Luteolibacter yonseiensis: one gene and its partner. The protein of the gene in region 1 interacts with the protein of each later gene in a pairwise test. Links are inferred from orthologs where the notes say so. Each region holds a gene or a part of one and is shown in the gene's direction. Other genes may lie near its edges.

Region 1 (4,104 bases):
CTCGAAACTCTAACCAGAGCCACCTCCATGAAGACCAGCCAACTTCCGAATTCCGACACCGAACTCCACGACCTGCTCGTGGACCAGCTCCGTGACATCCTGTGGGCGGAGAAACAATTGGTGAAAGCCCTGCCGAAGATGGCCAAGGCCGCTCAGGACGAGCAGCTCTCCGCCGCCTTCGTCACCCACACCGGGGAAACCAAGAACCACGTCGCACGCCTCGAAGCCATCTTCAAGGGACTCGGCCTCACCGCCCGGGCGAAAAAGTGTCCGGCGATGGAAGGCCTCCTCAAGGAAGCCGACGAACTCGCCGAAGAGTATGCCGACTCCACCGCACTGGACGCCGCGCTCATCACCGCCGCCCAGAAGGTGGAGCACTATGAGATCGCCAGCTACGGCACGATACGGGCCTTCGCCCAGCGCCTCGGGTACCAGGAAGCGGTGAAATTGCTCACCGAAACCCTTGATGAAGAGGGCAACGCGGACCATCTGCTGACAAAGATCGCCACCAGTGGCGTCAATCAGACGGCCGCCGCCTGATTGCCGGGCACCGGCCGATCGATCATCACGCACCCGCCGGGAAAATTGTCCTGGCGGGTGCGTTTTTTGCTTTTGGAGACACATGCTCCGGCGGGCGTCGTTATCAAAAAACAGGACCACCCTCCCCACCCCCATTGCAAAAAAGCTAACCTATCGGCTTGCCAAATCCGCCCGTGCCAGCCTAGTCCCTCACCCAACAGCCGCCGGACGGCACATTTTCACCATGGGAAAAACACTCATCATTGCCGAAAAACCGAGCGTCATGACCGACCTCAGCAAGGTCCTCACCAAGGTCCTCGGTAAGTTCGAAAAGAACGGCTCGGGACGGGATGTTTTTTTCGAAAACGACTCAGCCGTCATCACTTCCGCCGTCGGCCACCTCGTCGAGCTCCGCATGCCGATGGGACCGAACGGCAAGAAACTCCCATGGAATTTCGGCGTCTTGCCTGCCATTCCGGACAAATTCGAGCTGGATCCCATCCCGGATTCCGAGGCCCGCCTCAAGCAGGTGCTCAAGCTCGCCAAGCGCAAGGACGTGGATCTCATCGTCAATGCCTGCGACGCCGGCCGCGAGGGTGAGCTGATTTTCCGCTACATCATGGAAATCGGCAAGATCGACAAGCCCGTCAAACGGCTGTGGATGCAGTCGATGACCAGCGACTCCATCCTCGAGGCATGGAAAAACCTCCGCACCGGCGAGCAGATGAAGCCGCTCGCCGACGCCGCGAAGTGCCGCTCCGAGTCCGACTGGCTCGTCGGCCTGAACGCCACCCGCGCGCTCACCTGTTTCAATTCCCGCCACGGTGGATTCAACATCACCGCCGCCGGCCGCGTCCAGACGCCGACGCTCGCCATCCTCGCCCAGCGCGAGGCGGAGATCCAGGCGTTCAAGCCGACCCCGTATTTCGAGGTCCACGGCACCTTCGGCGTCGATTCCGGGGAATACCTCGGCAAATGGATCGACGAGGCGTGGAAGAAGGACGAGACCAAGCCTCTCGCCAAGGCCGAGCGCATCTGGGACCGCCAGACCGCCGAGGACATCCAGGCGCGTTGCCAGGGCAAGACCGCCAAGGTGACGGAAGAAAAGAAGGCGGCGACCCAGATTTCCCCACAGCTCTACGATCTCACCACGCTGCAACGCGAAGCCCCCTTTTCCGCGAAGGGCACGCTCCAGCTCGCACAGGCGCTTTACGAAAAGCACAAGATGATCACCTACCCGCGGACCGATTCGCGGTATCTGCCGGAGGACTACACCGGCAACGTCCGCGAAACGATGCAGGACATCGGCAACAGCGACCTGGACGTGGCGAAATACGCGAAAGCCGTGCTCTCCGGCAGCGACGAAAAAGGCCCGCGCCTTCACAAATCCCGCCGTGTCTTCGACAGCAAGAAGGTCTCGGACCACTTTGCCATCATCCCGACCGGAAAATTCGCCAAGCTCAGCGACGCGGAGCAGAAGCTCTACGACATGATCGTGAAGCGCTTCATCGCCGTTTTCTATCCTTCCGCCGAGTTCGAGCAGACGACGCGCCTCAGCCGCATCGCACAGGATTGCTTCAAGACGGAAGGCCGCGTGCTGGTGAAACCCGGCTGGCTGGAGGTCTACGGCCGCCGCCCCGGCGTCGCCGCGGGCAAGGACGAGCTCGTTCCCGTCCGCGAGGGAGAAACCGCCCATGCGGATCCGGTGGAAGTCCTCGCCGAGGAAACCAAGCCACCCGCCCGCATGACCGAGTCCACCCTCCTTTCCGCAATGGAAGGGGCTGGCAAGCTGATCGATGACGAAGCCCTCCGCGAGGCCATGGCCGAGCGCGGCCTCGGCACTCCGGCCACCCGCGCGGCCACCATCGAGGGACTCATTTCCCAGAAATACCTCGCCCGCGAAGGCCGCGACCTCTTCGTCTCCGGCAGCGGCATGCGCCTCATCTCCCTCGTCCGCGAGATGGAGATCGAGGGACTCTACTCACCGAAGCTCACCGGCGACTGGGAGTTCAAGCTCCGCCAGATGGAGCAGGGCCTGCTCAAGCGCAGCGACTTCATGAAGGAGATCATCTCCTACACCAACGAGATCTGCGCCAAGGCCCGCCACGCAGCGGATCTGGCGAAGAGCGAGGTCTTCCCCGACCTGCAGGTCCCCTGCCCCATGTGCGGCGCGGCCTCGCTCAAGCAGACCGAGGCCACCTACGAATGCCGCGAGCCGGAGTGCAAGTTCAAGGCGAAGAAACACATCGCCGGCCGCCTCCTCACCGAGGAAGAGGCCATCCAGCTCTTCACCACCAAACACGTCGGGCCCCTCACCGGCTTCCGCTCGAAGTTCAACAAACCCTTCGACGCGGCGCTGGAAATGGACGCCAAGTTCAAGATCAACTTCGTCTTCGAAGGCGACGACCGCGACGGCCCGCCGGAGCTCACCGAAGAACAATTCATCGGTGAGGCGAAGACCGCGGATGGCCAAAGCTACAAGGTCTACGCCACGGACAAGGCCTACCACGTCCCCGAGATCGTCACCAAGAAGGACCCCCACGGCATCCGCATCGGCAAGGCCATCCTCCAGTGCGAGATCCCGACCGAGCAGGTCCTCAAGCTCATCTCCACCGGCAAGACCGACGTCCTCAAGGGCTTCGTCTCGAACCGCACCAAACGCAAGTTCGACGCCCACCTCACCTTCGACCCCAAAGACGGAAAGATCGGCTTCGATTTCCCGCCAAGGCCCGTGAAGAAGGTGGCCGCGAAGAAGGTGGCGAAGGAGGCTTGAGGAGGGTGGGACTACGGCCCACCCATTTGCCCTGCTTCGCCATCAAGGAGAGGCGATCTCCGGATCGCTCTAACCAATGAGTAATCTTGCCATCTTTTAGACGGCTTGCTTCATTCCGGCATGTCTGGAGTTCCTTCCCCTGGTGATGCCAAGCGCTTTCGTATCGCTTTCTCATTTGCCGGAGAGAAACGGGATTTCGTCAAACAGGTTGCGGACCTACTCTCTTCCCGCTTCACCAAGGCGAAGATCCTTTATGACAAATATCACGAGGCCGAGTTCGCAAGAAATGACTTAAGCATCTACCTGCCGAATCTTTACAACCGCGATTCTGATCTCATCGTCGTGGTATTCTGCCCAGACTACGATACGAAAGAATGGACGGGTTTGGAGTGGCTGGCGATTCACGATCTCCTACAACAACGACGTCGCGAGGAAGTTCTGCTCTCTCGGTTCTCTCGCGCTCAAGTCGACGGCTTGTTCCGTGGAGCCGGATTCATCGAACTTGATGACAAAAGTCCAGAGCAAACCGCCAAACTGATTCTCGAACGCCTCGCTCTCAACGAAGGAAAGCCCAAAGAGCACTATACAAAATCCACATCCGCCGCCCCCATACTAAAAACATCCATCCCCCACAATCTCCCTTCTCTTCAACCCTTCTTCGGTCGTGAGGACGAGTTGAAAAAAATCGCCGATGCTCTCGATCCCGATACCCGCACTTATGGTGCGCTCATTGATGGACCAGGCGGGATGGGCAAGACATCCCTCGCCGTTCGCGCCGCTCATAATGTCTCGCCGGATGTATTTAAAAGGAT
Region 2 (3,395 bases), on another replicon or contig:
GTTTTGCGGATTGGTAACCGCCTGACGCTTCGCGGCCTGGCCGACGAGGCGTTCGCCATTTTTCGCGAAAGCCACCACCGACGGGGTGGTACGCGCGCCCTCGGAGTTTTCGAGGACGGTGGATTCGCCGCCTTCCATGACGGCCATACATGAGTTCGTGGTTCCGAGGTCGATTCCGAGGATTTTGGACATAATGATGGTTTCTTTTAAGTTAAGCCCGGACGGGCAGCTATGATGCCCACGCTTTCGCAAGGAATGTGCCGCCACGTCGCACAAAACATTTACTACCTGAAAGCAAAAGAGTTGGGTAAAATAGCATTATGCCAGAAAGCTGAATTTGGATGCAAATTCGCGCCATTTTGTCACAGTGACGCAGCGTCAGATTGGCGCGGTGCGCGAATTGTCGCACTGTGGAATAATTATACCTGATCCACGGATCGAGGAATCGCGGATTGATGGAATCCAGTCATATTCGATATTTACCAAGTAAATTCCGTTTGAGTCTTGTATGAAGTGAGAAAGTGCTTTTAAGGTGCGCGTCACTTCATGCGAGCGCAGCCGTTCAAGTGGATCGCACGCGGAGAACCGTTTCAAAAACAAGCGAACGGTTCGACCGCCGCTTTTCCACCGATCCTCGAGCACCTGATCCGCCAGCGGGGACTCCCTGCCGGCGTGGATCTGGAAGGTTATCTGCGCCCCCGGTTGCGGGATTTGGCGGATCCGTTCCTCATCCCTGACATGAAAATCGCCGTGGACCGGGTGTTCGAAGCGATCGACAAGGGCCAGAAGGTCTGCATTTACGGCGACTACGACGTGGACGGCGTGACCTCGATCACCCTCATGCGGAGAATCCTCATCGCCTACGGACTCACTCCCCGCCATTTCATTCCCCGTCGGGGCCCGGAAGGCTATGGCCTCAGCACCGCCGCACTGGAACGCTGCATGGAGGAAGGCCCGAAGCCGGATCTGCTGATCACGGTGGATTGCGGGACGGTCTCGATCAAGGAGGTGGCCGCATTGCGCGCGGATGGGATCGATGTCGTCATCGTCGACCACCACGAACCCGACCCGGCGGGACGACCCGACTGCTGTGCTCTGGTGAATCCGAAGTGCGGCAGCGACTTCACCTACCTCTGCGCGGCGGGCGTCGTCTTCAAGCTCGGCCACGCGATGATGAAAACCCGCTTCATCGATCTGGACCTGAAGGAACTGATCGACCTCGTCGCCGTCGCCACCATTTCCGACATCGTGCCGATGATCGGGGAGAACCGGCTGATGGTGCGCCACGGCCTGAAACATCTGCCCAGCACGCTGAATCCCGGCCTGCGCGCGCTCCAGGAAGTGACCGGCATGAACGGCCACGCCACCTCGATGGACGTCGGCTTCCGCATCGGCCCGCGCCTGAACGCCGCCGGACGCATGGATGTGCCGGAGGACGCGCTCGCCACCCTGACGACGGATTGCCGCCGCCTCGCCAACGATCTCGCGCAGAAACTCGACGCCTATAACAAGGAGCGCCAGTCCCACGAAGGCCTGATCCGGCGGGAAGCGGTGGAAATGCTGTTGCAGAATTTCGACCCCGCGAAAGATCCGGTGATCGTGCTCGGCTCGCGCACGTGGCACCACGGCGTCGTCGGCATCGTCGCCTCGCGGCTGATGCGGCAGTATCACAAACCGACGTTCGTCATCGCCATCGACGAGGACGGCATCGGAAAAGGCTCGGGCCGCAGCATCGACGGGATCTCGCTGGTGGAGGCGATCCGCGCATGTGAGGACGATCTCCTCGCCGGAGGCGGCCATGCGATGGCCGCCGGGCTCTCGATCTCCGAGGAGAAGATGGACCGCTTCCGCACCCGCTTCGCCGAATACGTGCTCAACCACACCAGCGCCGAGCAACGCCAGCCGAAGCTGATGTATGACGCGGAGATCTCCTTCGACCAGCTGTCGCTCGAATTCCTCGCCAGCTACGACCTGCTCCAGCCCTTCGGAAACGGCAACCCGCAACCGGTTTTCATCTCACGCGATGTCGGACTGAGCCGTCCGCCGCTGCACATGAAGAACAACCACCTGCGCTTCATGCTCCGCCAGGGCTACCACGAGCAGGACGCGGTCTTTTTCGGCGGCGGAGAATATCCGTTGCCGGATCCGCCGTGGGACATCGCGTTCACGATCGACCGGAACACGTTCCGCGGGCGGACGACGCTGCAGCTCATCATCCAGGATGTGCGGGCGGCGGAATAACCGTCATGCGAAGCACGACGTGCTGGAATCCCGCGCTTCATTCAGGCGTCCGCCCCCCGCCCCGGGAGCTCAAGTTCAACAACCATTTGGACAAGCCGTGCCACCGGCCGCGCCTTCCGAGACTCTCCCGCGGCTGGGGATTTCCGGTGTTTTTGATGCGTGTTCCTTTCCTGTGGTCCCGGTAATCCTTGTATGATCTGAGCATTGAAGCCGTCTTGCCATATCTTCCCAGGAACGCCGCCAGATTGACTTTTTGAGCATCAGTCAGATTCTTACGTTCTCCCGCGAGAAATCCGGCGGTGGTCACCGAACCGGGGGAAAGGTAGGAGCGGGCGTCGCAAATCAGATTTTTAGAACCGAGGAGAGCGGTGATTCCGGTGGCGGAAGAAACGGAATATACGTGGTCCACGACAGGAAGCAGCTTGCTTGTGGAGGCCATGAGAAGATGGGCAGGGAGATCCACAACGTTTGGGTGGATCATTTTGATATGTTTCAACAGGTCGTCCCTTATTCCTCCCATATCGCCATGGAACGTGGGAATGATATTGAATTCGGGAAACTTCGCACAACACCGCAACAGGATATCCATGGGCTTGAGGGGCGAGGAAAGCGCTCCCTCCCACGAGATCCATTCATCAGGCTGCAAGGCGACCATGATGGTCTCCCGATCCGGATCCGGGAGGCTTGTCCTGAACAATTCCCGCAGGCCGGCGCTTTCTTGCGACCTGCCGGACTCGGTCAGGTCGGCAATCAGTTTTCCCGCCGCATCCAGCTCCTCAACCGTATATTCATCCCTGATCTCCCCCTTGATGATTCCGCTCCATCTGGAAGCGATCAAGCCGTTCACCTGGTGCCCCACGGGATCCAGGTAGAAACGGCCGCGCCTGACTTCGTACGGCAGGGGAAGTTTTTCGATGAAAAATGTCCCCACCCTCCTTGGCATATCTTTGACAGCGGACGATATGTATCGGTTTTCCGCGGTGGAAATCACCAGATCCGGATCGAATTCTTCAAATGCGGAACGTATCAATGCGGACAAATAAAGATTCCGGGCGGGCACACCGGGCAAGGAATACAGATCCCTGGCATAGCCGTATCTTTCTCCTCCGAAGGCATCCAAGGCTTTGGACGGACAAACATGCAGCGCCCGGATT

The links. Proteins that work in one complex are often made in the same cells at the same time.
Region 2: the proteins of topB (region 1) and recJ interact in binary tests that used the Escherichia coli proteins (3 or more experiments, as listed by UniProt). The link is inferred for Luteolibacter yonseiensis from one-to-one orthologs.

The regions. Positions count from the first base shown.
Region 1 is NZ_JAENIK010000008.1:45,269-49,372, forward strand. What follows is about bases 429-3,527. They hold topB (DNA topoisomerase III), read left to right. Parts: upstream 429-763; coding sequence 764-3,292; downstream 3,293-3,527. Other genes in these bases: JIN84_RS06490 (YciE/YciF ferroxidase family protein), read left to right, coding at 429-540; JIN84_RS06500 (tetratricopeptide repeat protein), read left to right, coding at 3,413-3,527. Also shown: JIN84_RS06485 (CsbD family protein), read left to right, coding at 1-13; more of JIN84_RS06490, read left to right, coding at 28-428; more of JIN84_RS06500, read left to right, coding at 3,528-4,104.
Region 2 is NZ_JAENIK010000011.1:247,756-251,150, reverse strand. What follows is about bases 1-2,893. They hold recJ (single-stranded-DNA-specific exonuclease RecJ), read left to right. Parts: upstream 1-546; coding sequence 547-2,241; downstream 2,242-2,893. Other genes in these bases: JIN84_RS10755 (hypothetical protein), read left to right, coding at 2,495-2,893; dnaK (molecular chaperone DnaK), read right to left, coding at 1-192. In the rest of the region: more of JIN84_RS10755, read left to right, coding at 2,894-3,395. UniProt on the Escherichia coli protein: Single-stranded-DNA-specific exonuclease.